3 regions of the Pseudomonas sp. Tul2A7 genome follow, and region 2 is predicted to be linked to each of the others. Evidence: predicted binding sites of a transcription regulator. Region 2 holds the regulator's gene; each other region holds the start of a gene.

Evidence for each region. Region 2 encodes FliA, which starts transcription of late flagellar genes. Its sites were predicted from a motif close to CTAAAGTTTNNNNNNNNNNNGCCGNTAA; they were not measured.
Region 1: flgM (flagellar biosynthesis anti-sigma factor FlgM) is a predicted target of FliA. The motif match lies at 8,174-8,201, and genes of this name have one in related genera.
Region 3: ACOYXJ_RS13850 (methyl-accepting chemotaxis protein) is a predicted target of FliA. The motif match lies at 1,842-1,869, and genes of this name have one in related genera.

Annotation. Positions count from the first base shown of each region.
Region 1 is NZ_CP186499.1:3,752,576-3,763,265, forward strand. Features, by position in the region: gene ACOYXJ_RS16870 (lysozyme inhibitor LprI family protein) at 1-994, opposite strand, end outside; gene ACOYXJ_RS16875 (response regulator) at 1,205-2,809, shown strand; gene ACOYXJ_RS16880 (sensor histidine kinase) at 2,806-3,498, shown strand; gene ACOYXJ_RS16885 (glutamine synthetase family protein) at 3,699-4,940, shown strand; gene ACOYXJ_RS16890 (MFS transporter) at 5,009-6,388, shown strand; gene ACOYXJ_RS16895 (flagellar brake protein) at 6,461-7,207, opposite strand; gene ACOYXJ_RS16900 (flagella synthesis protein FlgN) at 7,296-7,763, opposite strand; gene flgM (flagellar biosynthesis anti-sigma factor FlgM) at 7,812-8,138, opposite strand; gene flgA (flagellar basal body P-ring formation chaperone FlgA) at 8,287-9,048, opposite strand; gene ACOYXJ_RS16915 (chemotaxis protein CheV) at 9,131-10,063, shown strand; gene cheR (protein-glutamate O-methyltransferase CheR) at 10,110-10,690, shown strand, end outside.
Region 2 is NZ_CP186499.1:247,558-258,247, forward strand. Features, by position in the region: gene ACOYXJ_RS01235 (chemotaxis protein CheA) at 1-1,418, opposite strand, end outside; gene ACOYXJ_RS01240 (protein phosphatase CheZ) at 1,473-2,261, opposite strand; gene ACOYXJ_RS01245 (chemotaxis response regulator CheY) at 2,280-2,651, opposite strand; gene fliA (RNA polymerase sigma factor FliA) at 2,818-3,558, opposite strand; gene fleN (flagellar synthesis regulator FleN) at 3,555-4,385, opposite strand; gene flhF (flagellar biosynthesis protein FlhF) at 4,502-5,842, opposite strand; gene flhA (flagellar biosynthesis protein FlhA) at 5,854-7,983, opposite strand; gene ACOYXJ_RS01270 (hypothetical protein) at 8,675-9,142, shown strand; gene ACOYXJ_RS01275 (hypothetical protein) at 9,367-10,035, opposite strand; gene ACOYXJ_RS01280 (DUF6124 family protein) at 10,623-10,690, shown strand, end outside.
Region 3 is NZ_CP186499.1:3,063,988-3,074,677, forward strand. Features, by position in the region: gene clpB (ATP-dependent chaperone ClpB) at 1-1,063, shown strand, start outside; tRNA gene ACOYXJ_RS13830 (tRNA-Asn) at 1,361-1,436, shown strand; tRNA gene ACOYXJ_RS13835 (tRNA-Pro) at 1,446-1,522, shown strand; tRNA gene ACOYXJ_RS13840 (tRNA-Lys) at 1,528-1,603, shown strand; tRNA gene ACOYXJ_RS13845 (tRNA-Pro) at 1,701-1,777, shown strand; gene ACOYXJ_RS13850 (methyl-accepting chemotaxis protein) at 1,942-3,567, shown strand; gene ACOYXJ_RS13855 (HvfA family oxazolone/thioamide-modified RiPP metallophore) at 3,631-4,038, opposite strand; gene ACOYXJ_RS13860 (NAD(P)/FAD-dependent oxidoreductase) at 4,320-5,618, opposite strand; gene ACOYXJ_RS13865 (DUF3094 domain-containing protein) at 5,682-5,855, opposite strand; gene ACOYXJ_RS13870 (MOSC domain-containing protein) at 5,907-6,434, opposite strand; gene ACOYXJ_RS13875 (DUF1780 domain-containing protein) at 6,431-7,057, opposite strand; gene ACOYXJ_RS13880 (FAD/FMN-containing dehydrogenase) at 7,188-7,655, shown strand; gene ACOYXJ_RS13885 (energy-coupling factor ABC transporter permease) at 7,652-8,341, shown strand; gene ACOYXJ_RS13890 (hypothetical protein) at 8,407-8,622, shown strand; gene yacG (DNA gyrase inhibitor YacG) at 8,629-8,829, opposite strand; gene coaE (dephospho-CoA kinase) at 8,826-9,449, opposite strand; gene ACOYXJ_RS13905 (prepilin peptidase) at 9,446-10,318, opposite strand; gene ACOYXJ_RS13910 (type II secretion system F family protein) at 10,320-10,690, opposite strand, start outside.

The DNA of each region.
Region 1 (10,690 bases), 3.1 Mb from region 2:
GTTCAAGTTCATAGGCTGTTGGATTGTCCTGATTCGCCTGCGTGCGAGGCACGTTCAGTTGATAACGATACTGCACTGTTATCGTCGGGACCTGACGGTTGATCTGCAGGGGATTGAGCAGATAGACCTTATCAACACCGTAGGCGCTGTCTCGGTAGGCGGCGTAGATTTTTCCATGCACTTTGATCCAGTTGACCGCTTGGTTGGCGCCGCGATCATTGGTGTAGAAAAGGCTTGTCTCGGCGTTGGCTTCGGGAGCCACTTTGGCGCCACGTCTGGTGAACCTGGTGCCCGTACCGCGCCAGGTTTCGGTATACGAGAACAACCCTGTACCGCTGGAATACGTTTCAACGATCAGGTCGCGCAGCCCATCGCCATCCAGATCGGTGAGGATATAAGTTGTCTGGCCTGTGTCGGCGGCCCCGGTGATGTTGGACGCAGTCAATGCCTTCCATTCATCCTGACTCACCCCATTCGGAATCGTCTCGGGAAAGTGAGTTTGCTCATCGTCATCGGGGATGCCGGCAAAAGACGTTGTATCGAGGTTTACCGTGAATGCGTCAAGGGTCTTCTCCAGTGCAAACTCGGGATCAACCTTGCGCGCTGCCTCAATACGCTGCTGCAGTTGCGCCATCACTTGTCTGTCTATCTCGTCGGGCGAATACGCCAGCGTATCGATCCATTGCGCTTGCAGCGATTCCAGGCGTTCGCGATAACGCTGGTTCAGGCAGCTGACATCCTCAGCACATTGGTTGCGGTCCTTTAGCCAAAGGCGTTGAGTGCTTTTCAGCTCGGCCTTTTCATCTGGCATGGACCTCATGAGTTTGCTGTAGGTAGCGCCCATCTGCGTATCCAGCGCATACAACCCTTTATCCGCACAAACAGCGTTCTCAACCGCACTCACCGCTTTCGCACAATCCATTCCGGCCGCCATCGCCTGCTGGAAAAACAGCAGCGCACAGGCGGACACGATGCAACGTCCTTTGATGTACACGAGATAAACCTTGTAGTGGAAAGCCAAGAATCCGCGCAGAGTAATCGCAGAACGAGGAATCTTGAAGCGCCGGCTTAAGAGAACGCCACTGGTGGCCGATAACCCACTCGGTGACTTAAAAGTCGCGTGAATTAGCTTGATAGCATTTGGCCGGCAGCTATCATCTGCGCGCCTGAAATTGCCCTCACTTCAATTGCCTGGAAATCTTCGATGCTGTCGTATCACCAAAAGAGTTTTCTGATCGTCGATGATTTCTCGGATTTCCGCAGTTCCGTCCGTTCGATGCTGCGTGAGCTTGGGGTCAAGGACGTCGACACCGCCGACACCGGTGAGCAGGCGCTGAAGATGTGTGCGCAGAAGTCCTACGATTTCATCCTGCAGGATTTCCATCTCGGCGATGGCAAGAAGAACGGCCAGCAGGTCCTTGAAGATCTGATGTCGGAAAAGCTCATCAGCCATGAAGCGGTGTTCGTCATGGTCACTGCCGAGACCAGCCAGGCGATGGTGCTCAGTGCTCTGGAGCACGAGCCGGATGCGTACCTGACCAAACCGTTCAACCGCTCCGGCCTGGCCCAGCGCCTGGAGCGCCTGGAGCAGCGCAAGACGTTGCTCAAACCGATTCTGCAAGCGCTCGACCGTGGCAAACCGGTTGAGGTACTTAACGCCTGCATCGCGTTGTGCAAGCAGGACATCCGCTACTCGCCGCTGTGCCTGCGTTACCGTGCCGATGCGTTGCGTGATCTCAATCAGAACGAGGCGCTGGAGCGTCTCTATGACGGCATCATTGCTGATCGACCATTGCCGTGGGCGTTTGCCGGGTTGGGCAAGTTGTTGTTCAAGCGCGGGCAGATTGCGCAGGCCAAAGGTGTTTACGAAAAAGCCCTGAAGGTGTTTCCGATGATGCCGTCGCTGTATGACGGCATGGCTGATGTGCTGGTGGCTGAGGGTGATACCAAGGGCGCGCAACGGGTGCTTGAAGAGGCGATTCGCTTGTCGCCGCTGGCGGTGCGTCGGCAGGCGTTGCTCGGCAAACTGGCGATGACCAACGAAGATTTCGACACGGCTTCGCGTGCCTATCGCCAAGCAGTGTCGCAAGGCGCGCAGTCGCGCTTCAAGGATCCGGAAAGCAACCTCGGGCTGGCTCATGCGCTGATCAGCAAGGGCAGCGATCGCGGTCTCGACACGCGCACGCGGCTGGAGATCAACACCACCCTCAGCGCCGTGGCCAAAGAGAACCCGACCGATCCGGGCCTGCAGATTCGTGCACGCCTGATGAAGGCCACCAGCCTGTTGCTCAACGATGCCGAAACCGCCGACAAGCTCACCGAGCAAGCCATGATGCGCCTCGACGGTATGGAGCAATTCATGAGTCCGGAGGCGGCGCTGTTGGTCGCCAAACAGTTGCAGATGCTCGGTCAGGCCGAGGCGGGCACCTCTATGCTCAAGAGCTGTGCGGAGATCTACGGTGATGACCCGGCGGTGATGAAAGACATCGCCAAGCTCACCGATGATCCGACGATCCTCAGTTCCAGCAACGCCGCCGCCGACCTCAACCGTCAGGGCGTGCGGGTGTACAAGACCGGCAACCTGGTGGAGGCCCGCGAGGTCTTCCGCAAGGCGCTGAAGATGCAACCGAAGAACATCAGTATCGCGCTGAACATGGCCCAGTCGCTGCTCCACGGCACCGACACCAGTGTGCCGTCGGCGGAGCTGGAAGAATGTCGGGCCTGCCTGAAAATGGTCGGTCTGATGCCCGACACCGACGCGCGTTTTGCGCGTTATCAGAAGCTGAAAAGCAAGGCGTTTGGCGAATGAACCACGACGAGCAGGCTCTGGATTTTTCCACGGTGATCGCCTCCACCGTTCACGACATGAAGAACTCGCTGGCCATGCTCATGCAGGCCCACAGCCAGTGGCTGGCGCGGTTGCCAGAGGCCCAGCGCCAAGGCACGGAGCAGGGCGTGATCGACTTCGAGTTCGCCCACCTCAACGGCATGCTGGTGCAACTGCTCGGGCTGTATAAGCTCGGCGTCAACCAGATGCCGCTGCAACCGGCGTATCACGAACTTGATGACTTCATCGAGGCGCAACTGGCGGCGCATCAAGAGGTGTTCGCCAGTCGCGGCATCGTCGCCACCTATGAAGTCGATCCGCTGAGCCCGCTGGGTTTCTTCGACCGTGAACTGATTGCGTCGGTGCTGGGCAACTGCATCAACAATGCGATTCGTTATGCGCGTGAATCGTTGCTGATCACCGTCAGTGACGAGGCCGGTCAACTGGTCCTGACCATCAACGACGACGGCGACGGTTACCCGGTCGAGATGCTCGAGCGTCAGGCCGATTACGTACAGGGCATCAATCACAGCAGCGGCAGCACCGGGCTTGGCCTGTACTTCGCCAATCGCATCGCCGCGCTGCATCAGCGCAATGGTGTCGAAGGTCGCACCGAAATCAGCAACGGCGGAACGCTCGGTGGCGGGGTGTTCAGCCTTTATCTGCCGTGACACGGGTTTTTGTTTGACGCTGCTTGATATTCCGAACAGCCGGAGCCTATTTTGTACGGGTCGCCGTTCGCGGCTCGCACAATAACAAGGATTGCGTCATGACAAGCGATGGCCAGCGTTCACTCGCGCAGCGACTGACGGGCATTGATGAGATTGAATGTGTCACGCCGGATTTGAACGGCGTACCTCGGGGCAAGGTGATGACCGCCGAGGGTTTCCTCGAAGGGCGGCGTTTGCAGCTGGCGCGAGGCGTGCTGCTGCAATGCATCATGGGCGGATATCCAGCGGCGCGGTTTTACGGCAGCGATGACGGCGATCTCGCGCTGATTGCCGAACCGACCCAGATCCATCGTTTGCCATGGAGTGACGAGCCGCGTGCTCTGGCGATTTGCGACGCCGATGAACTGACCGGCGAAAGCTCCAGTCTGTCGACCCGGGGGCAACTCAAAGCGGTCATCGCTCGGTATGCGGCACGCGGTCTGGCGCCTGTGGTGGCCACCGAACTGGAGTTCTTCGTGTTCGCGCCGAACAGCGATCCGACTCAGCCGTTCCGTCCACCGGTTGGCCTCGATGGGCGCCGCGAGGAGGGGCAGTCAGCGTTCAGCGTCAGTTCCAATAACGGTCTGCGGCCGTTCTTCAATGAAGTCTATAAATGCATGGCGGCCCTCGGCCTGCCGCGCGATACCTTCATGCATGAGATGGGCGTCAGCCAGTTCGAGATCAATCTGCTGCACGGCGATCCGCTGTTGCTCGCCGACCAGACATTCCTGTTCAAGCACCTGCTCAAGGAAGTCGCCCTCAAGCATGGCCTGAGCGTGGTGTGCATGGCCAAGCCGCTGGCGCACACGCCGGGCAGTTCAATGCATATTCATCAGAGCATCGTCGAGATCGGCAGCGGCAAGAATGTGTTCAGCGATGAACAGGGTCAGCCGACCGCGATGTTCCGCCACTTCATCGCGGGGCAGCAGGCGGGCATGGCCGATTTCACCGCGTTGTTTGCACCGAATGTGAACTCCTATCAGCGCCTGTGCCACCCCTATGCGTCGCCGAATAATGCCTGCTGGTCCCATGACAATCGCGCCGCCGGTTTGCGTATTCCCGCCAGTTCGCCGGTCGCTCGTCGCGTGGAAAACCGTTTGCCGGGCGCCGATGCAAATCCGTACCTGGCGATTGCGGCCAGTCTGGCTGCGGGCTTGCATGGTATCGAGCATGAGTTGGAGCCGACAGAAGCCATTCAGGGTGAGTTCGACGTGCCGGACAATCTTTCGCTGCCGTGTACCTTGCACGCCGCACTCGAGCGTCTGAAACGTAGCCAATTGGCGAGGGAACTGTTCGGGCAGGAGTTCATCGAAGGCTACATCGCTTCGAAGACCATGGAGTTGACCAGCTTCTTTGATGAAATCACTCCCTGGGAACGGCGTGTTCTAGCAGCCCAGGCCTGACGAACTGTCGCCATCGGGCTATCGTTTGATAGCCCGGTATTTACTGCAAGGAGCCGCTCGGAACGCCGATGCGCCAAATCTGGAAATCCTTTCGAGCGCTGTATTTCGCCTCGCTGATGATGTTGATCGGCTCGGGCCTTCTATCCACTTATCTGGCCTTGCGGCTGGCCGCTGACAACGTCGATGGCCTCTGGGTCGGTGCGCTGATGGCGGCCAACTATTTCGGCCTGGTGCTGGGCGGCAAGATCGGTCACCGGTTGATCGCGCGGGTCGGGCATATCCGTGCTTATTCAGCGTGTGCCGGGATCGTCGGGGCGGCAGTGCTTGGCCACGGTCTGGTCGATTGGTTGCCGGCCTGGCTGGTGCTGCGGACCATCGTCGGTCTGGGCATGATGTGTCAGTACATGGTGATCGAGAGCTGGCTCAACGAGCAGGCGGATGCCAACCAGCGTGGTCTGGTGTTCAGCGGTTATATGATCGCTTCGTACCTTGGACTGGTGTTGGGCCAACTGATTCTGGTCATGCACCCCGGGCTGGGTCTGGAATTGCTGATGCTGGTCGCGCTGTGCTTTGCGCTGTGTCTGGTGCCCGTGACGTTGACTCGACGGATTCACCCGGCACCGCTGCATCCGGCGCCGATGGAGCCGCGCTTCTTTATCAAGCGGGTGCCGCAGTCGTTGAGTACGGTGCTGGGCGCCGGTTTGATCATCGGCTCGTTCTACGGTCTGGCGCCGTTGTATGCCTCGCAACAGGGGCTGTCGACCGAGCAGGTCGGTCTGTTCATGGGTAGCTGCATCTTTGCCGGTTTGCTGGTGCAGTGGCCGTTGGGCTGGTTGTCCGATCGTTACGACCGGGCGCTGCTGATTCGTTGCTTTGCCGGGTTCCTGGCGGTGGCGGCGTTGCCGTTGGCGGTGTTGCCGCAAGTGCCGCTTGAGGTGCTGTTCGGGGTTGGCTTTCTCTGTTCGCTGGTGCAGTTCTGTCTGTATCCGTTGGCGGTAGCGTTTTCCAATGACCACGTGGAAGGTGATCGCCGGGTGTCGCTGACCGCGATGCTGCTGGTGACTTATGGTGTCGGCGCGAGCATCGGGCCGTTGCTCGCGGGTGTGCTGATGAAGTTGTTCGGCAGTCAGAGCCTGTATGCGTTCTTCAGCTTCTTCGCGCTGGTACTGGTGTGGCGGATCCGGCCGAAAGCGGTGACCAATCTGCATCAGGTCGACGACGCGCCGCTGCATCACGTGGCCATGCCGGACAGCATGTCCAGTTCGCCGCTGGTGGCAGCCCTCGATCCTCGGGTCGATGAGCAAGTGGTGCAGGAGCAGATGGTGCAGGACCCGGTGCAGGCGCCGGCAAACCCCGAGCCTGAACCTGCTACGCCGTCAGAGCCTGCGGCAGAAGGCGAACCGGATACCGATAATCCTGCGCCCGATCTCAGCGGTGGCAGACCCTGAACTGAACAAAAACACCGCGCATAAAAAAGGGCAGTCACACCAGGGACTGCCCTTTTTGTTGGTCGCTGCGAATCACATATCGTCTTTATCGAAACGGCGTGCTTCACGTTGCAGCTGATACACGAAACGCTCGACGTTACGTGCGGCCTGACCACTGATGTTGTGGAAGCGCAGGCCGGCGAAGGTGATGTTGAGTTTTTCTTCGAAGTGCAGATAACGCAGTTCGACGGAGGTCGGCTGGTTGCCGAACAGCGGCGGGGCGATCAAGCGGTCATAGACCTGGCCCAGTTGCAGGCGGTCAGTGATATCGCCTTCGAAGCGCAGCTTGCAGCCAGTCGCGGAGATATCCAGCAGTTTGCCGTTGATCGGCGCCTTGAGCTTTTCTCCGCCCAGTTCAACGCTGACCAGATCAGTCAGTTTCAGCGCGGCGCGGAAAGCATTGCGGCGCTGGTGGTAAACCACTTCGGTCGGTAGTTCGCCGGTGTAGAAACGGTCGCCGTCGGATTCTTCAATGTTCAGCGTGCCGTTGCATTCCCAGGCGATACGAACGCCGTCGTGAAAACCTTCGACCTTGAACGGCTCGCCGGCCAGCAGAAAGCGTTCTCCATCACGCGGGATCATCTCGTCCAGTGCGATCGAAGCGCTGTCGCGGTCGACTTTGATCAGGTAGCTCTGGAAGCGCTGGCTGCGCTCATGAAAGGTGATGATCAGCGGATCGTGGCTTTCTTGCAGCTGGCGCAGGTTGCTGGAGATTTCCAGTGGCGTGGTAAGCACCTTAGGGGGCTGCGGAGCATCATCCGCGCTGAGGGCGTTGGACACGGTTTATCAATCTCCAGACAAAATATGACGACTAGCCAGCATTTTGCCAGCATGTTCCGCGGGTTGATAGAGCTGGCGCATCAACGGCTCATGCCTGGCTGAGCGGACGCGGCGTGGCGGGTTTGGCAAATGTACCGCTGGCGTTATAAAGCGCTGGCGCTTCACCACCGGTGAGGATCTTCAGCTGATTGGCCGTGGCGGCCTGCTGGATCTGGATCGACTGACCATTCTTGAGGTTGGCGGCCTGGCATTGCGCGATCAGATCGGTCAATGCGTCGCCTTGCGTCAACAACTGCTCGCCAATGCTCGACTGGCCAGCCAATTGCTCAAGACCTGTACGATCAGTCGGCAGATTGAGGCTGGCGAGGATTTCGCTGCGTTTGCGGCCATGCTGTTCAAGCAGAATGATCAACGCCTGTTTGTGCGCCAGAATTTCTTCCAGCAGCGGCATGTCGCGACCGTGCAACGCGAGGGATTCGGTTTGCAGCAACTCCAGCAATTGTTGAGCTGGAGCAAAGTCGTCGTTGATCAATTGCAATAAATTAGTGTCGTGCATGGCTGGCCTTGGGTTTTAAGCGTCCAAAAGCCTGGCGCAGGCAAAGGCCTAGCGCTGGGCTTCGAAGTTGAGCAGTTTGCTGGCTACACGGTTGCTGTCGACTTTATAGCTGCCATCGGCAATCGCGGCTTTCAACTCGGCCACACGGGCTTTGTCGACAGCAGGTTGATCGCGCAGCTTGTCAGTGACCTTCTGCAACTGTTGAGCCTCATTGCTGAGGTGTACCGATTCCCCGCTTTTTGCGGTACTGGCCTGTTCGGCCGGGGTATTCAGCGGCGCGGAGGTGCCGGTTTCGGCGGTTTCCTTGGCGTTGCTGGTACGTGTACTGCCCGTAAGTGACGAGGAGCTGTTCAAACGGCTGAAATCGATGACCATGATAAAAACCTCTGGGAATTTGGACGCTTGCCATGTTTTCGGCCATCCCCTGGAAAACTTTAGGCACATTTACAATGAGCCTTGCATGCGCCGGCGCGTGTCCTGCTGCGGCACAGTTTAGGGAACAGCCGGGGTCAGCGCCAGTTTTCTACATCGCCACTTCCACTTGGCCCGGCGCGGTGACTTGCGCCTTGATGACCCGTTGCGAGTTGAGGTTTTTTACCCGGATCTGCTCTTTCAAACCGCCATTGGCCAGTGCTTCACCGGGCATGCGCACGGCCAGCGTACCGCTACGCGCAGTGATGACCACTTGATCACCTTTGCGAATGACTTCCGCCTGTTCCAGATGAACCAGGGTAATGACCTGATCGGCTACCGTTGGTCGGGTTAATTTCTGCCCGATCGCTTCGTCTACCGAGGTCAGAAAGCCTTGGTTGATCGTGCTCACGTCGCGCTCACGCAGAGTCACGTCTTGTGGTTCGATAATCCCGGCACGTTTCAGCGGTCGGGTGGTTGTCACAATCTCGCGAAACAGGCGGACTTGAGCGGGCACGAACACAGTCCAGGGCGAGGCGCCTTCGCAGCGAACCTTCACGGTAACCCGGCCCAGCGGACGTGCCGGACTCTCCAGCGTGGCTGTCAATTCCTTGTCGCACATAGGCATGCGCATACGGGGGTCGAGCTGGTTTACTTCGATTTCGTAGCGGCCTTCCGTTTGACTGGTAGCCAGATAGTCTTCTACGGTGAACTCAAGAAAGCCCTGAGTGACGCCGATAAGCATGTCAGGCAAGGTAACCGCATCAGCAATGGCAGGGCTGCCAGCGAAAAAGCAGCAAATAGCGCCCGCAGCACAAAGCCCTCTGCGGAGGGGAGATGTCAGGCGTCGAAAAAATGTCGTTTGAGCGTTCATACGAGTTAAAAAGCAAGCGCCGTGCCGTTTAGCAATGAATGTGCGTCGCAACAACACTTGGCGTTGGTGTAGGAGTCTGGGCATGGCTGGTGTAATGGATTCGGTGAACCAGCGCACGCAACTGGTGGGGCAGAATCGCCTGGAGCTGTTGTTGTTCCGTCTCGACGGTCAGCAGCTCTACGGAATCAACGTGTTCAAGGTACGGGAAGTGTTGCAATGCCCGTCGCTGACGTTGATGCCCAAGTCCAGTCCTGTCGTGTGCGGGGTGGCAAATATCCGGGGGGCGACCATTCCGATCCTTGATCTGGCAATGGCCACCGGTTCCGGAGCGTTGAAGGACAAGAACAACCCGTTCGTGATCATCACGGAGTACAACACCAAGACCCAGGGTTTCCTGGTCCGCTCGGTGGAGCGCATCGTCAACATGAACTGGGAAGAGATTCATCCACCGCCCAAGGGCACGGGTCGCGATCATTACCTGACCGCTGTGACTCGAGTGGACAATCAGTTAGTCGAAATCATCGACGTCGAGAAAGTGTTGGCCGAAGTTGCGCCGACACCGGAAGCGATTTCGGTGGGCGTGGTCGATGTCGAGACCCAGACCAAGGCACTGTCGTTGCGTGTTTTGACGGTCGATGACTCGTCGGTGGCGCGCAAGCAGGTCACGCGTTGTCTACAGACGATCGGTGTCGAAGTGGTGGCGCTGAACGACGGCAAGCAGGCGCTGGATTACCTGCGCAAGCTGGTCGACGAGGGCAAGAAGCCGGAAGAAGAGTTCCTGATGATGATTTCCGACATCGAGATGCCGGAGATGGACGGGTACACCCTGACGGCGGAAATCCGCGGCGACGCACGCATGCAAAAGCTTCACATCATCCTGCATACTTCGTTGTCCGGGGTATTCAATCAGGCGATGGTCAAGAAAGTCGGTGCCGATGACTTCCTGGCCAAGTTTCGCCCTGATGACCTGGCATCCCGGGTAGTCGACCGGATCAAAGCAGCAGATATCAGCTAGGAGCGTTTTGCTCCTGGCGGTCAACACGATTTAAGAGGCGGCATCATTGTCTACGGGTAATTTGGATTTCGAACAGTTCCGGGTCTTCCTGGAAAAAGCCTGTGGCATTTTGCTCGGTGAAAACAAGCAGTACCTGGTCTCGAGCCGTCTCAACAAACTGATGGAGCAGCAAGGCATCAAATCCCTGGGTGAGCTGGTTCAGCGCATCCAGACCCAGCCGCGCAGCGGTTTGCGCGAGCAAGTGGTCGATGCCATGACGACCAACGAAACCTTGTGGTTTCGCGATACCTATCCGTTTGAAGTCTTGAAGAACAAGGTGCTGCCTGAAGCGATCAAGGCCAGCCCCAACCAGCGTCTGCGGATCTGGTCGGCGGCGTGCTCGTCGGGCCAGGAACCGTACTCGCTGTCGATGTCGATCGACGAGTTCGAGCGCAGCAATCTTGGCCAGTTGAAGATGGGCGTGCAGATCGTCGCCACTGATCTGTCCGGCCTCATGCTGACCAACTGCAAGACGGGCGAGTACGACAGCTTGGCGATCGGTCGCGGTTTGTCGCCGGAACGTCTGCAGCGCTACTTCGACCCGAAAGGGCCGGGGCGCTGGGTGATCAAGGCGCCGATCAAGAACCG
Region 2 (10,690 bases):
TCGACAAGGTTTTTGTCGAGGTCGGTTTCTTCGCCCACCAGTTCCAGGTTGATCTCTTTCTTCAGTTGACGCGCCAGATCTCGAACCAGACGCGGGAAGCGCCCGAAGACCTTCTTGATCGGCTGCATCCGCGTCTTCATGACGGCGGTCTGCAAGTCAGCCGTGACCACGTCGAGGTTCGACACGGCCTTTTGCATGGCTTCATCGCCGCTGTTCAGACCCAGGCGCACCAGACGGTTACGCACCAGCACCAGCTCGCCAACCATGTTCATGATTTCGTCGAGACGCGCCGTGTCAACGCGTACGGTGGTTTCGGCTTCGCTTGCCGGTTTTTCCGGTGGCGGTGTTGCCGGCGCACGGGCCGGAGCCGGTGCAGCAGCGGCAGCCGGTTTTGGCGCTTCGGCTTTTGGCTCAGGCTTGGCGGCAGGCTTGGGCGCTGCAGCAGCGGCCGGTGCCTTGGCGGCAGGCGTGGCGACGGTCGAAGCACTGCCAGCAGCGGCGGTGCCGACTTCGGAGAACTTGCCTTTACCGTGCAATTCGTCGAGCAGCGATTCGAACTCGTGATCGCTGATCAGATCACTGCCGGCAGCGGCGGCCGCTGGAGCAGCCGGCGCCGGTGCCGAAGCAATCGCCGACTCCAGCGCGTCCACGGCAAAGTTGCCCTTACCATGCAACTGATCGAGCAGGGCTTCGAATTCGTCGTCGGTGATGTCGGAGCTGTCGCCCTTGGCCGGCGCCGCAGGGGCTGTCGCCGCTGGTGCAACCGCGTCCACCGCGAACTGGCCCTTGCCGTGCAACTGATCAAGCAACGACTCGAACTCGGCATCGGTGATTTCATCGCTCGCGGCTTCATTGGCCGTTTGCGCAGGTGCAGCAGCGGCCGGGGCTTCAGCTTCAGCCTTGACGGCGTTCAGCGAGTCCAGCAGTTGTTCGAATTCGTTATCGGTGATGTCGCCCGACGCGTCGCCTTCGACGACCAGTTCTTCGATCATCTCGGCCACTGGCGAAGCCGGGGCTTCGTCCGCCGATTGCGGTTCGGCCAGACGCGCCAGGGCGGCCAGCAGTTCCGGGGTGGCCGCGGTGATCGGCGCACGCTCACGAACCTCAGTGAACATGCTGTTCACCGCGTCCAGTGCTTCGAGGACAACGTCCATCAGTTCTGCATCAACGCGACGCTCACCCTTGCGCAGGATGTCGAACACGTTTTCGGCGATGTGACAGCACTCCACCAGCTCATTGAGCTGAAGGAAGCCGGCGCCCCCTTTTACAGTGTGGAAACCGCGAAAAATTGCGTTGAGCAGATCTGCGTCATCCGGGCGGCTTTCCAGCTCGACCAGTTGTTCGGACAGTTGCTCAAGAATCTCGCCGGCCTCAACCAGGAAATCCTGAAGGATCTCTTCATCGGCGCCGAAGCTCATTAATGGGGTGCTCCTACAGGTCTAAAAACCCAAAAAACCTAAAATTCCAAAACTCTAGAACCCGAGGCTGGATAACAAATCGTCCACATCGTCCTGACCGGACACAACGTCTTCTCGTTTATCGGCATGAATCTGCGGACCTTCACCCTGCGAGAGATGTTTTTGTGGATCTTTTTCTGCAAGCATCGCGGCGCGGTCATGTTCGATGCCCGCAAAGCGGTCGACCTGACTGGCCATGAGCACGAGTTTGAGCAAATTGCTTTCGACTTCGGTGACCAGCTGGGTCACACGCTTGATCACCTGACCGGTGAGGTCCTGGTAATCCTGGGCCAGCAGGATGTCGTTGAGATTGCTCGACACCGCACGGTTGTCCGTGCTGCTGCGTGACAGAAAACCGTCGACCCGGCGCGCCAGTTCACGGAACTCTTCAGCCCCGACCTCGCGACGCATGAAGCGACCCCAATCGGCGCTCAAGGTCTGCGCTTCATCAGCCAGACTGTTGACCACCGGTGTGGCGCTTTCCACCAGATCCATGGTGCGGTTGGCCGCGGCTTCCGTCAGCTTGACCACATAGCCCAGGCGTTCGGTGGCGTCGGTGATTTGCGACACTTCCTCGGCCTGCGGCATGTTCGGGTCGATCTGGAAGTTGACGATCGCACTGTGCAGTTCACGTGTGAGCTTGCCCACTTCCTGGTACAGGCCACGGTCACGGGTCTGATTGAGCTCATGGATCAGTTGCACAGCGTCGCCGAACCTGCCTTTTTCAAGGCTTTCGACCAGTTCGACCGCGTGTTTTTTCAGGGTCGACTCGAAATCGCCCTGTGAAGATTCGTTATGCTCCATAGCTCCCCCGCGCGTTCATCAGCCGATGCGTTCGAAAATCTTCTCGATTTTGTCTTTCAACGCCTGAGCCGTGAAAGGTTTGACTACGTAGCCGTTCACACCGGCCTGAGCGGCCTCGATGATCTGCTCGCGCTTGGCTTCTGCAGTCACCATCAGCACTGGCAGGTGCTTGAGCTTTTCATCGGCACGCACGTGGCGCAGCAGGTCGATACCGGTCATGCCCGGCATGTTCCAGTCCGTTACCAGAAAGTCGATGCTTCCGCTGTTGAGCACTGGAATGGCAGTCACGCCATCGTCAGCCTCGACGGTGTTGGTGAACCCAAGATCACGCAGCAGGTTCTTGATGATCCGCCGCATCGTTGAGAAGTCATCAACGATGAGGATTTTCATGTCTTTGTTCAATTCGACCTCCAAGCAGTCTTAAACGCGCCCAGCACCTGGACGCGCCACTTCAATCAATCGGCGCAGCACTCAAAGACTGTCTGGAGCACAACAGAGCAAGACCGGTGCCGTTCATCACCGCACCAGCCTCGTTCGCAGTGTCCCCACACTGCCTTCAGCGCGCTCGCCACTCCCCCAAACGCCCCCGCAAACGGGCCGCGCACTGGCTGTGTAACTGGCTGACCCGCGATTCACTGACGCCAAGGACTTCACCGATCTCCTTGAGGTTCAGCTCTTCGTCGTAGTACAGCGCCAACACCAGTCGCTCACGCTCCGGCAAATTGGCAATCGCGTCCGCCAGCGCCGCCTGGAAGCGTTCATCTTCCAGATCGCGTGACGGCTCCATATGAGCACTCGCGCCATCCTCGTGCAGCCCTTCGTGTTCGCCGTCCTGCAACAGGTCGTCGAAACTGAACAGGCGACTGCCCAAAGTGTCATTCAAAATCCCGTAGTAATCGTCGAGACTCAATTGGAGTTCGGCCGCAACCTCGTGATCTTTAGCATCACGGCCGGTTTTAGCTTCAATTGAGCGAATTGCGTCGCTGACCATCCGGGTATTGCGGTGAACCGAGCGTGGCGCCCAGTCCCCTTTGCGCACTTCGTCGAGCATCGCGCCGCGGATTCGTATGCCCGCGTACGTTTCGAAACTGGCGCCTTTGCTGGCGTCATATTTGGTCGAGACTTCGAGCAGGCCGATCATCCCGGCCTGGATCAGGTCTTCGACCTGCACACTCGCCGGCAAGCGTGCCAGCAAGTGATAGGCAATGCGTTTGACCAGTGGCGCGTAACGCTCGATCAACTCGTACTGCGCGTCACGTGCCGACTTCTTGTAGTAGTTCATACCGCTTGCTGTCATAGCACGGGCCCTGCCGTTTGCTGCACGAGGCGCTCGACGAAAAACTCAAGGTGGCCACGCGGGTTGGCGGGCAGCGGCCAGGTGTCGACCTTCTGCGCGATCGCCTTGAACGCCAGTGCGCACTTGGAACGCGGAAAGGCTTCGTACACCGCGCGCTGCTTCTGCACCGCTTTACGCACGCTTTCGTCGTAAGGCACGGCGCCGACGTATTGTAGAGCGACGTCAAGGAAGCGGTCCGTGACCTTGGTCAACTTGGCGAACAGGTTGCGCCCTTCCTGCGGGCTCTGCGCCATGTTGGCCAGCACGCGGAAGCGGTTCATGCCGTAATCGCGGTTGAGCAGTTTGATCAGCGCGTAAGCGTCGGTGATCGAGGTTGGCTCGTCGCAGACCACCAGCAACACTTCCTGCGCGGCGCGTACAAAACTGACTACCGAGTCACCAATACCCGCAGCGGTGTCGATCACCAGTACGTCGAGATTGTCGCCGATGTCGCTGAACGCCTGAATCAGACCGGCGTGTTGCGCCGGGCTCAGGTGCACCATGCTTTGCGTGCCGGACGCGGCCGGGACGATGCGGATGCCACCGGGGCCTTGCAACAGCACGTCGCGCAACTCGCAACGGCCTTCGATGACGTCGGCCAGCGTGCGTTTAGGGGTCAGCCCCAACAATACGTCAACGTTCGCCAGACCGAGGTCGGCGTCCAGCAGCATGACCCGACGGCCAAGCTCTGCCAGCGCCAGCGACAAGTTCACTGACACGTTAGTCTTGCCGACGCCACCTTTGCCGCCGGTCACCGCGATCACCTGTACGGGATGCATGCTGCCCATGTTATTTCTTTACCTTGTCTTGCATAGACGGAGGCCACATTACTGGCTGCGCGTTCACAACCGGAACAATGCATGGCAGACCATCGATGTAGGTACAAAAACTGTTCATGAATACCTCAGCCTACCTGCTTGGTCGGGCTGTGATAGATATCAGCGAACATGTCAGCCATGGCTTCTTCGCTGGGTTCTTCCTGCATTTGCACGCTGACGGCGCGACTGACCAGTTGATGACGGCGCGGCAGATGCAAATCATCCGGAATCCGTGGGCCATCGGTCAGGTACGCGACCGGCAATTCATGACTGATCGCCAGGCTCAACACTTCGCCAAGGCTGGCCGTTTCATCCAGTTTAGTCAGGATGCAGCCGGCAAGCCCGCAACGCTTGTAACTGTGATAAGCGGCGGTTAGAACCTGTTTCTGGCTGGTGGTTGCCAAGACCAGATAATTTTTTGAACGAATGCCACGTCCGGCCAGACTTTCCAGCTGCATGCGCAGCGCCGGATCACTGGCTTGCAGGCCGGCAGTATCGATCAATACCACGCGTTTGCGCAGCAGTGGATCCAGTGCCTGCACCAGCGATTGGCCCGGATCGACGTGAGTTACCGGCACATTGAGAATGCGGCCCAGCGTCTTCAGTTGTTCCTGAGCGCCGATGCGGAAACTGTCCATGCTCACCAGCGCGACATTCTGCGCGCCGTATTTCAGCACATAACGCGCGGCAAGCTTGGCGAGAGTAGTGGTCTTGCCCATGCCGGCAGGGCCGACCATGGCAATCACACCGCCCTCTTCCAGCGGCTCGACTTCCGGCACGGCAATCATCCGCGCCAGGTGTGCGAGCAACATGCGCCAGGCCTGACGGGGTTCTTCGATATCAGTGATCATCGCCAGCAGATCGCGCGACAACGGGCCGGACAGACCGATACGTTGCAGACGACGATACAGATTGGCTTGCGCTGGACGGCTGCCTTGCAGCTGATTCCAGGCCAGAGTGCCGAGCTGAACTTCCATCAGCTCGCGCAGGCTGTTCAATTCAAAACGCATCGAATCCAGTGCGCGCGGATCAACACCGCCGGAAGACTGCGCAGGCGCCGGGGCCGGACGCGCCGGGGCGGCGTAAGTCGGCTCGCTCAGCGGTTCAGCGGCAGTCAGCGGCAAACCAGCGGTCAACGGCAGGCCGGCGAAGATCTGGCGGTTGCTATTGCCATCGGCTTCGCCACGCAGGCTCAACTCGGCCTGGGCGGTGACGATGCGCGACTGGGTCTTGCGCAGCTCGTCTTCGAGTTCCATGTTCGGAACCCGTGGCGCCAGCGCCGACAATTTGTAATCCAGTGCCGCCGTCAGCTCGACACCGCCGGCAATGCGGCGGTTGCCAATGATGGCGGCATCAGCGCCCAGCTCATCACGAACCAGCTTCATGGCCTGACGCATATCGGCGGCAAAGAAACGCTTAACTTGCATAAACCACTACCTCAGCCGTTGGGCCCTACTGTCGCAACGATGGTCACTTGCTTGTTGTCCGGTATTTCCTGGTAGGCCAGCACATGCAATCCAGGGACTGCGAGGCGGCCAAAGCGCGAGAGCATCGCGCGGATCGGGCCGGCGACCAAAAGGATCACCGGCTGACCTTGCATTTCCTGACGCTGCGCCGCTTCGATGAGCGAACGCTGCAGCTTCTCGGCCATGCTTGGCTCCAGCAGAACGCCCTCTTCCGAGCCTTGTCCTGCCTTCTGCAGACTATTGAGCAATATTTGTTCCAACCTTGGTTCCAAGGTGATCACAGGCAGCTCGGACTCAGTGCCTACAATGCTTTGGACGATGGCGCGAGATACGCCGACGCGCACAGCGGCGACCAACGCGGCGGTATCTTGACTCTTCGCGGCGTTGTTGGCGATGGCTTCGGCAATGCTGCGGATATCGCGCACCGGCACGTGTTCGGCGAGCAGCGCTTGCAGCACTTTGAGCAACTGCGACAACGTGACCACGCCCGGCACCAGCTCTTCAGCCAGTTTCGGCGAGCTTTTGGCCAGCAATTGCATGAGTTGCTGCACTTCTTCGTGGCCGATCAGCTCACTGGAGTGCTTGTACAGAATCTGGTTCAAGTGCGTGGCGACCACGGTGCTGGCGTCGACCACGGTGTAACCGAGCGATTGTGCCTGGGCCCGCTGGCTGATTTCGATCCACACCGCCTCCAGGCCGAAAGCCGGATCTTTGGCGTTGATCCCGTTGAGCGTGCCGTAGACCTGGCCCGGGTTGATCGCCAGTTCGCGATCCGGATAGATCTCGGCCTCGGCGAGGATCACCCCCATCAGCGTCAGTCGATAGGCGCTGGGCGCCAGATCGAGGTTGTCACGAATATGCACAGTGGGCATCAGGAAGCCCAGATCCTGCGAGAGCTTCTTGCGCACGCCCTTGATCCGCGCCAGCAATTGCCCGCCCTGATTGCGGTCCACCAGCGGGATCAGGCGATAGCCGACTTCCAGGCCGATCATGTCGATCGGCGTCACGTCATCCCAGCCCAGCTCCTTGGTTTCCATGGCGCGGGCCGGCGACGGCAGCAGCTCCTGCTGACGTTTGACCTCTTCCAGCGCCACGACCTTGGCCACGTTCTGCTTCTTCCAGAACAGGTACGCGCCACCAGCGGCCAGCGCGGCCATGGTCAGGAACGAGAAGTGCGGCATGCCCGGCACCAGGCCCATGACCGCCATCATCCCTGCCGCCACCGCCAGCGCTTTCGGCGAGGCGAACATCTGGCGATTGATTTGCTTGCCCATGTCTTCCGAGCCGGAAGCACGGGTCACCATGATCGCTGCTGCTGTGGATAACAACAGTGATGGCAATTGCGCCACTAAACCGTCACCGATGGTCAGCAAGGCGTAAACCTTGCCGGCGTCGGCGAAGCTCATGTTGTGCTGGAAGATACCGACGGCCATACCGCCGATGAGGTTGATGAACAGAATCAGCAGGCCGGCGATGGCGTCACCACGGACGAACTTGCTGGCACCGTCCATCGAACCGTAGAACTCGGCCTCTTGGGCGACTTCTTGGCGGCGCGCCTTGGCCTGGTTCTGGTCAATCAGACCGGCGTTGAGGTCGGCGTCGATCGCCATTTGTTTGCCGGGCATCGCATCGAGGGTGAAACGCGCGCTCACCTCGGAAATCCGCCCGGCACCCTTGGTCACCACGACGAAGTTGATGATCATCAAAATCGCGAAGACCACGATACCGACCACGTAGTTACCGCCGATCACCACTTCACCGAAGGCCTGAATCACCTTACCGGCAGCGGCGTGGCCGTCCTGACCGTGGAGCATCACCACCCGCGTCGAGGCCACGTTCAACGCCAGCCGCAGCAAGGTCGCGACCAGCAGAATCGTCGGGAACACGGCGAAATCCAGCGGTCGCAGCGCATACACGCAGACCAGCAGGACGACGATCGACAGCGCGATGTTGAAGGTGAAGAACACGTCGAGCAGGAACGGCGGAATCGGCAACATCATCATTGCCAACATGACCAGCAGCAACAACGGCACGCCCAGATTGCCTCGACTGAGGTCGGCAACATTCGAGCGAGCTGTGTTGAATAACTGAGAGCGATCCACCGGTTTTCCCCGTTCCTTTAAAGCAAACTTTTGACGCCCAGAGCGGGCTCACGGGGGGTACTGCAAGAAGCTTTCCAACTTTTGCCGGTGTGATGAAACAGAGGTGTTCAACTGAGGATTTTGCTGATTGGGCTGACGCTTTCGCGAGCAGGCTCGCTCCCACAGGGAATCGCATTCCAAATGTCAGAGTGAAATGCAATCCTCTGTGAGCGCGCCTGCTCGCGAAGGGGCCAGTGAAGACGGCGCCAATCGCCTTTTAACTTTGGCTACTTGGCAATCAGAGTAAGCGTCCGCCCAACACACCTTGCGCGATTAAACGGGCGCCCACCTATGCGGTTGCAGTTCGGTAATCTCACTCGCAGAACCGCTGTCCCGTTCAATCGGGACAGCGAGTGTTGGCGTCTCGACAGCAAGTTTTTTATCCAAGCGATAAACGACCACTCATCGGATTTCGTCTGATACCTGTCAACTCTGACAGGTGCGCACTTTCCCGTTGCCTGTTTTAATGAGTCCATCAAGGCGTTGTCGACTTACTAATTATTCGATTGATGCACTTGATTGATTTCTTCCAAGACGAAGACTTCATTTCAAAATCAATGATTGCAATACCTAAGAGCAACATCACCAGCCTTTTAGATTTGGCTGCCTGTACTTACCAACGCTCGAGTCTATCAATACCGAGGAGAATGAAATGACTACTGACTTTACCAACCTGGATGACTTCACCGATTTTACAAAAGCGTACTGGAACGGTTGGTCCCCCATCGACGGCGGGGAATTGATTACAACTGGAGATCACCAGTATTATCTTAATTACCCTAGAGCGACTGGAAAGATCACTAAAACAATTACGTTAGAATCCGGAAAACTATACGAATTCAACTTCAGCTACAACACCAACCTCCACGATGGTCCCGAAATTACTTTAAGCTTAGGCGCTGAACAACTGATGCGCCAGAAGCTCCCGAAGACATGGGAACAATGGCATGAATTTGAGGGACTGTTCAAACCGAAAGACACCACCAGCGATGCCACCTTGTCTTTCAGTGCAACTGATATTGCCGACCTTGACAACATCCGAATCAGGCTTGTACCGGAGAATGAACTCGCAGCAAAAATGAAAAAATTCGACATGCAGAATTCACCGAAGGTGGTTTGAAAAATAGTCGATTGGGGGTCAGTGTTGCCCCCTTCAGGAGCAGGCTCGCACGCAGGGCACTGGGGCCATCCCGGAGACTTTCGGTGGTTGCGGGATTGCTTCGCTCCTTACTCTCGTGGGTAGAAAAATCAAAAGATCACAGCCTTCGGCAGCTTCTACAGTTTCGTATTTCAACTGTAGGGGCTACCGAAGGCTGCGATCTTTTGCTTTAAACGAAACGCCGGTCACTGCGCGATCAGAATCTGCTTGGGCAAAATTTCGCCGAACTTGAGTTCTTTGCCATTGAGGTACTGCGTACCGCGTAGCAACTGCTCTCCCTCCACATCGACGAAATCCTCATCCATGTACATGAAAACCACCTTGGTCTCCGGCGCACGGGTCCCGGGACCTGCCAGATGACCTTCCAGCAGATTGAGTGCCCAATGGAACTGGATGACCGGCAACTCGCCGAGTTGAATCAGGTGATCATCTTGCAGCGATCGAAAATCCTTGCGCGCCGTGATGCGTAACGTGCGACCGACCCTTTCAAACGTCGGCTTGCCAAAGCGCACTGCCAGATCAGGGCCGGTCGCCCATTGATCCATGTAATACCTGGGCGAGGTAAACAGTTCGAACAAGGCCTGGTTGTCGCGAATGTTCCCCGCCGCATCAAACAGGTAGTTGTAGGAATAGTGGTAAGCCAGGCCGTCCAGCTCTGGCCTGATGGCATTCACCGGATTGTTGAGATACCCCGGGATATAGACATTGGCCATTTGCACAAAGTGGGTGAAGTCCAGATCCAGATCGAAGCACGCCGTGTAACGGATGCTCTGTTCCTTCGGGTTCTCCTCCAGTCGACCTGAAACAAAGTCCAGTGTCATTCCTTCAAGCTTTTTATAGATAGCCTCTGCCATGATCGTGCTCTCTGCGCTACGGGACTATTCCCATGCCCATGGCACCTCAGCGGGAGCGAAGCGTCTACTGTCAGAACTATCAGGTTGGGCGGGTTTTCGGACAGACGGTAGACCGGGCCTGCCCCCCGTCTTCCGCTTTTCCATTCAAACCAGACAGACCGCTGTCGCGAGCAGGCGAAGGCCTACAGGGGGATTGCATTCCAAATGTGGGAGCGAGCCTGCTCGCGAAGGAGCCAGTGAAGTCAGCGCAAAACTCCTTTTAAACGCTGGCGTTTAAAAGACACCTTCAGACACGTCTTACAGGCTACATATCCTTGCGCCATTGCCTACAGCTACGCCAGAATCCGCCGGCTTGTGCGCCTTGGGGGCGGGTTCTATTGTGGTCCGGTCGCTGACACATCAGCGATCGGGTCTCGCAGCCCGTCGATCTCTGGACGCACAACATCCGCTTTGCTTATGGCGGCTGTACGTGGGAGACCTTCGGGTCTGCCGGTTCTAGAGTCCCGGTCTGCGACCCGCGTATAGCTGCCACCCTCATTCGTCTCGCAGCGAACGTTGGCAGCTCCAATGACTCTAGGAGCTTCACCATGATCAAACCAACACCCAACCCACCCGAAATCGACCTCACCTCCCCCTACGAATCCCTCGATTCAAA
Region 3 (10,690 bases), 2.8 Mb from region 2:
GCAGTATGGGGTAATCCCTGATCTGGAACGCAGCCTGCAAATGGTCGATCAGCACGGCAAGAGCGAGAACCAGTTGCTGCGCAGCAAGGTGACTGAGGAAGAGATTGCCGAAGTTGTGTCGAAGTGGACCGGCATTCCGGTGTCGAAAATGCTCGAAGGCGAGCGCGACAAGCTGATGAAAATGGAAAGCCTGTTGCACAAACGGGTGATTGGTCAGGAAGAAGCCGTGGTCGCCGTGGCCAATGCGGTACGACGTTCACGTGCCGGGTTGTCCGATCCGAATCGTCCGAGCGGCTCGTTCATGTTCCTCGGCCCGACCGGTGTCGGTAAAACCGAGCTGTGCAAGGCGCTGGCTGAATTCCTCTTTGATACGGAAGAGGCGATGGTGCGGATCGACATGTCCGAGTTCATGGAGAAACATTCCGTGGCTCGCTTGATCGGTGCGCCACCGGGATACGTCGGTTACGAAGAAGGCGGTTACCTGACCGAGGCCGTGCGTCGCAAGCCTTATTCGGTGATCCTGCTGGACGAAGTCGAGAAGGCGCACCCGGATGTGTTCAACATCTTGCTGCAAGTGCTTGAGGATGGTCGCCTGACCGACAGCCATGGCCGCACGGTGGACTTCCGCAATACCGTGATCGTCATGACCTCGAACCTCGGCTCTGTGCAGATTCAGGAGCTGGTCGGTGATCGCGAGGCTCAGCGTGCTGCAGTCATGGATGCGCTGACGTCGCACTTCCGTCCGGAGTTCATCAACCGGGTCGACGAGGTGGTGATCTTCGAGCCTTTGGCGCGGGATCAGATCGCGGGCATTACCGAGATCCAGTTGGGCCGTCTGCGCAGCCGTCTGGCCGAGCGCGAGCTGAAGCTGGAGCTCAGCCCGGAAGCGATGGACAAGCTGATCGCGGTGGGTTACGACCCGGTGTATGGCGCACGTCCTTTGAAACGGGCGATTCAGCGCTGGATCGAAAACCCGTTGGCACAGCTAATCCTCTCGGGTCACTTCATGCCAGGCGAAACGGCGACCGGCAAGGTCGAGAACGACGAAATCGTTTTCAACTGAGTCCAAACGCCAATGAAAAAAGGAGGGCCCCACATTGTGGGGCCTTTTTTTTCGTTAGGCTGTTGAACTCAAAGGAAAAGGCTTGTAAAGTGCGCCCCGCAGTCAGTCGCCAAGACGGTCTCAGCTCACTGAGTTGAAATCTGAAATAAGTTGCAAATCATTAACTTGAAAGCAATTTAGGGGGTTGACAGAGGTGTTCTAGGTTGTAGAATAGCGCGCCTCAGACACACGAACGCAGCGATGCGAACGAGTGACTAGATGCAGTAAGTTTCACCGTTGTAAATTGAAATATGTAGTTCCGTGATAGCTCAGTCGGTAGAGCAAATGACTGTTAATCATTGGGTCCCAGGTTCGAGTCCTGGTCACGGAGCCAATTTCAAACCGGGGTATAGCGCAGTCCGGTAGCGCGCCTGCTTTGGGAGCAGGATGTCAGGAGTTCGAATCCCCTTACCCCGACCATTTTTGGGTCGTTAGCTCAGTTGGTAGAGCAGTTGGCTTTTAACCAATTGGTCGTAGGTTCGAATCCCACACGACCCACCATTTTTGAAACCAGTTAACGCTGGGATCGAATCTTAAGATCAGAGGCCAAAAGCGCTGATCGAAGAAGGCGATCTTTGAAAGGTCGCCTTTTTTTTACCGGGGTATAGCGCAGTCCGGTAGCGCGCCTGCTTTGGGAGCAGGATGTCAGGAGTTCGAATCCCCTTACCCCGACCATATTAAAAATCCTCGTATCGAAAGATACGGGGATTTTTTTTGTCCGACAAAAACTCATTTCCCCTTCAAGTCATCATACAACCTGCCGATAGCCCGCTAACACGAGGGGACTGCCATGGCTTCGCCCCTTGAATCTGGCCAATACAAGAATAAGGGCGTTCGTCATGTTGCTTCGTCAGTTGAATATTGCTCCCCGGGCGGCTCTGGGGTTCGCCCTGATCGCGGTGTTGGTGGCCTTGCTCGGCGTTTTTGCGCTGGGGCAGATGTCGAGCATTCGCGACAGTGAAGTCGCGGTGGAAAATCAGTGGCTGCCGAGCATTCGTGGCGGCGACGAGATTCGCGAGATCATGCTGCGTATCCGCACCATCTCGTTGCGCATGGCGCTGGATCAGGACACGAACAATATCGCCACCTACCGCAGCCAGATGGACACCCGCGACAAGGAACTGAGCGAGAAAATCGCCGCTTACGACAAACTGGTCAACACCCCGGAAGGCCAGCAGCTATACGACCAGTTCAAAAAGACCTTCGCCGCGTATCGCAGTGGCATCGCCCAATCCTTCGCCCTCGCCGAGCAAGGCAAGCGTGATGAGCTGACCAAATTGTTGCTGGTCGACATGAAAACCGTCGTCGATGGCTCCGGAAAGCAACTCAACGACCTGGCGGACCTGTTTGCCAAACAGGTCGCGGCTGAAAGTCAGAAGTCCGCTGCTCACTACGAAAACTCGCGCACGATCGTCAGCTTGTTCATTGCTTTGGCCGCGCTGGCCACGGTGGCACTGGCGATGATGCTCACGCGCAGTATCGTTCGTCCGCTGAGCAGTGCCGTGAGCGCCGCAGAAAGTGTCGCGCAGGGCGATCTGACCCGGCCAATCGAAACCCATGGCAACGATGAAGTCAGTCGCTTGCTCAAGGCTCTGGCGACCATGCAGCAGAACCTGCGTGAGACGCTGAAAGGCATCAGCGGTTCGGCCACGCAACTGGCGACCGCTGCTGATGAACTCAATGCAGTGACACTCGACAGCACACAGGGTTTGCAACAACAGAACAACGAAATCGAACAGGCTGCGACGGCTGTTAATCAGATGACGGCCGCAGTGGAAGAGGTCGCACGCAATGCGGTGTCGACGTCTGACGCGACCCGTCAATCCAGCGAGTCGGCGCATCTGGGCCAGGTGCGGGTCAGTGAGACCGCCACGGCCATCAATGCTCTGGCCAGCGATGTGCAACAGACCGGTGAGTTGGTGCAATCACTGGCCAACCAGTCGCAGGACATCGGCAAAGTGCTGGACGTGATTCGGGCGATTGCCGAGCAGACCAACCTGCTGGCGCTCAACGCGGCGATTGAAGCGGCGCGGGCCGGTGAGAGCGGCCGAGGCTTTGCCGTAGTCGCTGATGAAGTGCGGGCGCTGGCTTATCGCACGCAGCAATCGACGCAGGAGATCGAGCAGATGGTCCAGGGCATGCGCAGCGGTTCGAGCCTGGCGCTGGATTCGATGCAGGCCAGCACGGCGCGGGCGACGACCACGCTGGCGTTGGCTGAGCGTGCCGGTGAGGCGCTGCAAACCATTACCGCGTCGGTGCATGAGATCCATGAGCGCAATCTGGTCATTGCCAGCGCTGCGGAAGAACAAGCGCAAGTCGCGCGGGAAGTTGATCGCAACCTGGTGAATATCCGTGATTTGTCAGTACGTTCTGCCGCTGGCGCTAACCAGACCAGTGCCTCCAGCCATGAGTTGTCGCAACTGGCCAACGCCTTGCAGGGCATGGTGCGGCGCTTCCAGTTGTAAAACGGCAGACATGAAAAAGCCGCGTTTCTCTCAGGAGAAGCGCGGCTTGGTTTTTTCCGCTGATCAGGCGCCGTCTTGGTCTTTCAGGTGTTCGAACAGGCCTTTCGGCATCTTCTTGCCATTGGCTTCAAAGTTGGCCTTCACGTTGTTGTAGGCCTCCTGCTCGTCGATGAAACCATCATGGTTGGTGTCGATCTTGTCGAAGTCGGACTTTGGCGCGACTTTGAGGAATTCAGCGCGGGAGACCTTGCCGTCACCATCGCTGTCAGTCTTGGCCATCGAAGCATCGCCACATTTGCCTTCACCGCATTTGCCTTCCGGCGCTTTCACCGAGGTTTCCGCCGAGGCGACCATGTACCCCTGCGCCAGTGGTTGAGCGGCAAACACCGAACCGGACAACATCAGACCGCCAGCCAGTGCGGCGCCGATCAGGCCAATGGATTTTTTACCGAGGGTCGAAGTACGGGACATTTGGATTCTCCTGGGCTGCAAAACGCAACCACACGTTAAAGACGCAAGCCTGAGCAGGTGTTGCTCGGGTGTGGCCATTAGGCGGTGGCGGTGTATCGCGACTGTGTCGCCAGGCGGGGAGTTTGTAAGCGAAGGTTAGATATTACGGACGCAGATACATTACGAGACAGAATCACAAATCAAATGTAGGAGTGAGCCTGCTCGCGATAGCGGTGTATCAGACAGCATCGTTGTCGTTTGACACACCGCTATCGCGAGCAGGCTCACTCCTACAAGGTTTTTTAGTGCAGTTTCAGACGCGGTTCAGTGCCACGGCCGATCTTGCTGCCCAGCATCAGCATCGCCGTGCGGAACGGCCCATACAGCGCCATCTGGTGCATGCGATACAGCGACACGTAAAACATCCGCGCCAGCCAGCCTTCGAGCATCACGCTGCCGGTCAGGTTGCCCATCAAGTTACCCACAGCCGAAAAACGCGACAGCGAGATCAGCGAGCCGTAGTCGGTGTACTTGTACTCCGGCAGGGCCTTGCCTTCGATGCGCAATTTCAGCGACTTGGCCAGCAGCGAGGCCTGTTGGTGCGCGGCTTGCGCCCGGGGCGGCACGTTGCGATCGGTGCCCGGTTGCGGGCACGCGGCGCAATCGCCAAAGGCGAAGATGTTCTCGTCACGGGTGGTTTGCAGGGTCGGCAACACTTGCAGCTGATTGATGCGGTTGGTTTCCAGGCCGTCGATGTCCTTGAGGAAACCCGGTGCGCGAATGCCCGCCGCCCAGACTTTCAGGCTGGCCTTGATCTCGTTGCCGTCGGCGGTGATCAGGCTGTCGGCGGTCACTTCGCTGACCGAAGCGTTGGTCATCACATTGACCCCGAGTTTTTCCAGGGTCTTGTGCACCGGCCCGCTGATGCGCTCCGGCAGGGCAGGCAACACCCGTGGCCCGGCTTCGATCAGGGTGATGTGCATGTTTTCCGGTTTGATCCGGTCCAGACCATAAGCGGCCAACTCATGCGCAGCGTTATGCAGCTCTGCCGCAAGCTCGACACCGGTCGCACCGGCACCGACGATGGCCACGCTGATCTGCTCGACCACATCGGTTTGCCCGGCATGTGCACGCAGATAGTGATTCAGCAATTGCTGATGGAAGCGCTCGGCTTGCTTGCGGGTGTCGAGGAACAGGCAGTGCTGCGCCGCGCCCTGAGTGCCAAAATCGTTGGTGGTGCTGCCGACGCTGATTACCAGCGAGTCGTATTGCACTTCACGTGCAGGCACCAGTTCTACGCCGTTTTCGTCGTAGGTCGCCGCCAGTTGAATTTTCTTCTGCGCACGATCGAGCCCGCTCATGCGCCCTAGCTGGAACTCGAAGTGGTTCCATTTTGCCTGGGCAACATAGTTGAGTTCGTCTTCGGAGGAGTTCAGCGATCCGGCAGCCACTTCGTGCAACAGCGGTTTCCAGATGTGCGTCAGGTTGGCGTCGACCAGCATCACACTGGCCGTGCCGCGCTTGCCCAGAGTCTTACCCAGACGGGTAGCCAACTCCAGACCGCCGGCGCCGCCGCCGACAATAACAATACGATGGGACATGGGGATAACTCGCAAGGTTTTTAAAGGAAATCGGTGCGGTTACCCAAGCGAGCGCGAGGCTGCTCATAGCGTCAGGTAACTGATAAATCGGCTCAACAGGCCCAGACCAATGGTCACTGCCAGCACCAGCACGAGGAGCATCCACGGCCGGAAAGGCCGGCGCTCGACTCGGTGTTGGGACAGTTGCAGGTACTCTTCGACATGTTTCTGGTCTTCGGGGTTCAGGCGGCTGGTCATATTTGCCTCGTCAGGTAGACGTTGCTGAATGGGCAGAAGCTACAGCGGTTTTTATCCGGGGTTGAACGCAGCATAGCCGCTGTCCGGAACCGGCTCGACGCTTACACGGTCTTCGAGGCGAATGATCCCGCTTTGTAACACCCGCGCGGTAATTCCGCCATGCCCGCGCACCGCTTGAAAGGTGCCCGGGCCGAGGTTGTTCTGCAGCCGTGCGCAGGGCTGACACCAGCCCGTGGTTTCGAATATTGCCTGACCGATGCGAAAGCGCCGACCCTTGAGGCTAAACAAATTGATACCGCTGATAACGAGATTGCGCCGCAGATCTTCAGGCCTGACTGGTTGATCGTGCGGTCGGCCCATCAATGCGCTGATTACCGCGAGGTGTTCCCACTGGATCAGGGTCACCTGCCGTGCGTTGCGCACACCGGGGCGGGCGTGATCGCCGGTCAGTCCAGCTTCAAGTCGAGCTTCCACGGCATCGAGTTCGATCATCGGCCCACGGGATTCCGGACGCACGCCGATCCAGCGCACACACCCAGTCTGTGGCACATCGGCAATCAATTGCTGCAGCGGCGTCACAGGCTGATTCCCACATCAAAAACAATGCTGCGACCGAGGTTGCTACGCAGGAAGTCCGGTGCGTCCGGGTGAGCGAACAGCACACGGGCGAAGGTCGGGCCGACGAGGGACAGCGAGCGCCAGCCTTGGCGCAGATATTCAGTGGGCGGGGGGAAATGGCTGTTCAGATCCAGCACCTCACGTTTAAGACTGGCGAAGGCGATGATATCCAATTCGCCCAGATCCATACCGCGTTCCTTGTAGTTGTGCGCCTTCTTGCGCAAGGTCGGTGCCAGTCGCAGCAGGAATTCATTGGCCGGAATGCGCTTGGGCTTGGCCTCACGGCGCACCAGTTGGCTGAGAGAGAAGGCGCTGCGTCGTCGCTGCAGTTCATCGCGCCATTCGTCGTTGAGTCGGCGCCCCTCGTCGAGCACGAAGAACACCTCGAAATTGGCGTCGCGAAACAGCACATCCGGCGGTTCGCCGGCCGGCGCGAATTCGTCGGCGCGGTAGGGAATATTCAAGCCTTGCAGCAGGCGTTGGCAGACCCAACGCTCACGCTCCCATTTGCGGGCATTGGACAGAAAGGCGTTGGCTTGCTCGGCCGCGATGGTCAGCAGGCGTAAATAATCTGAGTCATCCATAGGCCCAAGCTTAGCGTTCAAATGCGACAAGCAGAAAGCGTTACGCGGCAAAGTGCATCAGTGGGCAGTGGAGAAGGGCGGTGTAGACTCATGGCAATCGACTATTTACGCCAAACCGTGAGGACTCATCGTGAAATTTCGCTGGCTGCTGCTGTTTGCTGTTCTTCCGCTGTTTGCCCATGCACTCGAACCCGGCGAGCGTCTGGCTCCCTGGACGTTGCTCGACCAGTACGAGCAGCCCTTCACCCTCGACAACAGCACCACCACGTTGCTGGTGGCGCGCGATATGGACGGCGCCAAGCTGATCAAAGAAGCGTTGAAGGATCAGCCCAAGGGCTATCTGGAGGCGCGCCACGCGGTATTCGTTGCCGATATCCAGCGCATGCCAGCGCTGATTGCCAGAATGTTTGCCGTACCGGCCATGCGCGACTACCACTACCGGGTCATGCTTGATCGAGAAGGCCGGGTCGCGTCGCGCTATCCCGGCGCAGAAGGCCAGGTGTTGTGGTTGCAATTGAAGGACGGTCGATTGCTCTCGCAACGTGAGTACGCCAACGCGAGCGAACTGCGCGAGGCACTGGAGAAGGCGCGCCCATGATCGGCGTCGAGGTGCTGGCAAATGAAAGTCTGCTGCTGGGCTGGCTGATTTATCTGCCGGTGCTGCTCTGGGCGATCGTACGGGCGCCGTGGGTCGAGTTGTTCAGCGACAGCCGGCGTCAGCATCTGCTGTTCGGCACCGTGTTTGCGTTGTTTCTGTTGTGGTTGATGCGCAGGGATTTCGACACGGGCGTGTCGTATCACTTCCTCGGCATGACGGCGGTAACGCTGTTGCTGGACTGGCCGCTGGCGATCGTCGGCGGGCTGGTGGCGCAAATCGGCCTGGTGCTGCTCGGGCGTCAGGATCTCGCGGCGATGGGGGTCAATGGTGCTTTGTTCATTTTGCTGCCGGTGCTGGTCACCGAGTGCGTGGCAATCCTCGTCGAGCGTGCTCAACCGCGCAATCCGTTTGTGTACATTTTCTGTTCCGGATTCTTTGCCGCCGCGTTGTCGGCCTTGTTGTGCCTGATCCTCAGTCTGACGCTGCTGTGGTACGACGGCCTATTCGCCATGCCGGAATGGCTGGAAGACTTTATCGGTTACGTGTGGCTGATCATTTTCCCCGAAGCGTTCATCAACGGCATGATCATCAGTGCGCTGGTGGTATTCAGCCCGGAATGGCTGGAAACCTTCAACCGCACGCGCTACCTCTCGGCGCCGTGGAAGGACGACGACCCGAAGTCTTGATCCACATCAAACCCGCCACGCGCGGGAAATTTCATGCTCGCGCAAATCCCTTCAGGAGCAGCGGCATGAGCGTTTACGAGTGGGCAAGACAGGAGACCCGGCAGAGTCTGGACATGGCGCAGGAGGTGGGCTTTGACCCGGGGTTGAGTTTGCGTGCCTTGCTCAGTGCGGTGGTGCAGCAGAGCAAGGCTGTGCGCAACGCCGAAGACCTGGCCGACGAGTTGCGCTTTCTCGCGGAAAACCTCGACGACGATCAGGACTACGGCTTTATGCGGCCCTGATCGGGATCAGTGGCGCGGATCGAAATCGCCGGAAAACAGTTCGTCCTCGGCATCCGGAGCGACCGGAATCTTGTGTTCTTCCGACGCCCAGGCGCCGAGGTCGATCAGTTTGCAGCGATCGGAACAGAACGGCCGAAACTTGTTTTCGGGGGTGAATTCCACGGGGGCGCCGCAGGTCGGGCATTCAACGGTGGGGATCTGGCTCATGCTTGGCCTCCGGATAAAGTCAGGTAAAAGTGATGCAGACGCTCGACTTCGCTGTGCAACCAGGCGAGGTCGCGGTCATTGACCACCACGTCGTCGGCACGGCTCACACGGTCTTCGCGGCTCGACTGAGCCTTGAGGATCGCTTGAACCTGCTGTTCGCTGGTCTGGTCACGCTGCAAGGTGCGTTCGATCTGCAATTGTTGCGGGGCGTCGATCACCAGGATGCGCTGGGTCATCGCGTATTGCCCGGATTCGATCAACAGCGGCGAAACCAGAATCGCGTAAGGCGATTTTGCCAGCGCCAGATGATGAGCGATTTCCTCGGCGATCAACGGATGCAGCAGGGCTTCGAGCCAGCGGCGTTGCTCCGGTACTTCGAAGATCAGTTTGCGCAGGGCGGCGCGGTCCAGTGTGCCATCGGCCTGCAATACGCCGGGGCCGAAGTGCTCGGCAATCTTTGCCAGGGCGGGACGGCCCGGCTCAACCACCCAGCGCGCCGCGTGATCGGCATCCACCACGTGGATACCCAGATCAATGAAGTGCTGGGCCGCCGCGCTTTTGCCGCTGCCGATGCCGCCGGTGAGGCCGAGAATCCAGGGTTTTTCCACAGGGGTATTCATTTCAAACCGACAAACTGCCAATAGAAGTCGGTTATTTGACCACCCCAGAGCAAGGCAATCCAGCCGGCAATTGCCAGCCAGGGGCCGAAGGGGATCGGCGTGGATGTTTTCTCATTGCGCAAGCGCAGTAAAACCACCCCGATAATGGCGCCCACCAGCGATGACAGAAGGATGGTCAGCGGTAGAATCTGCCAGCCGCCCCACGCGCCGAGCAGCGCCAGCAACTTGAAATCCCCGTGACCGATGCCGTCCTTGCCGGTCAGCAGTTTGAACAGCCAGAACACCGACCACAACGCCATGTAACCGGCCACTGCGCCCCACAGCGCATCGTGCAACGGCACGAACAGGCCGAAGCTGTTGACGATCAACCCCAGCCACAGCAGCGGCAGCACCAGCACATCGGGCAGCAGTTGATGTTCGGTGTCGATCAGACTCATCGCCAGCAAACCCCAGGTGAGGACGATCAGCAGGCACGCCGGCCAACCGAAACCGAAGTGCCAGGCGATGAAGGCCGAGAGCAACCCACAGGCCAGTTCGGTCAGCGGATAACGTTTGCTGATCGGCGCTGCGCACGCCGAACAGCGCCCGCGCAGCCACAGATAACTGAGCAGGGGAATGTTTTCCCACGGGCGGATCCGATGGGCGCAATGTGGGCATTCGGAGTGCGGCAGCATCAAATTGTAGGTGGGCTGAGGCGTCTCGCCGGGCAAACCGAGCACGTCGTGGGCCTGCTGGCGCCAGTCACGTTCGAGCATTTTCGGCAGACGCCAGATCAGCACGTTGAGAAAGCTGCCGACCACCAGACCGAGCAGCAGGGCGGTGAAGACAAAGGCCAGCGGATACAGGGCAAACAGTTCGTCGATAGGCATGTCAGATCGCTGAGCCGAGTTGGAAAATCGGCAGGTACATGGCTACGACCAGACCGCCGACGATCACCCCCAGCACCACCATGATGAATGGCTCCATAAGGCTGGTGAGGTTGTCGACCATGTTATCCACTTCTTCCTCGTAAAAGCCTGCAACCTTGTCGAGCATTTCATCCAGCGCACCCGATTCCTCGCCGATAGCGGTCATCTGCACGGCCATGTTGGGAAAGACTCCGGTGCTGCGCATCGAAAAGTTAAGCTGCATGCCGGTGGAGACATCCTGACGAATCCGCAGCACGGCGCGCTTGAACACCACGTTGCCGGTGGCGCCGGCCACCGAGTCGAGCGCTTCCACCAATGGCACACCAGCAGCAA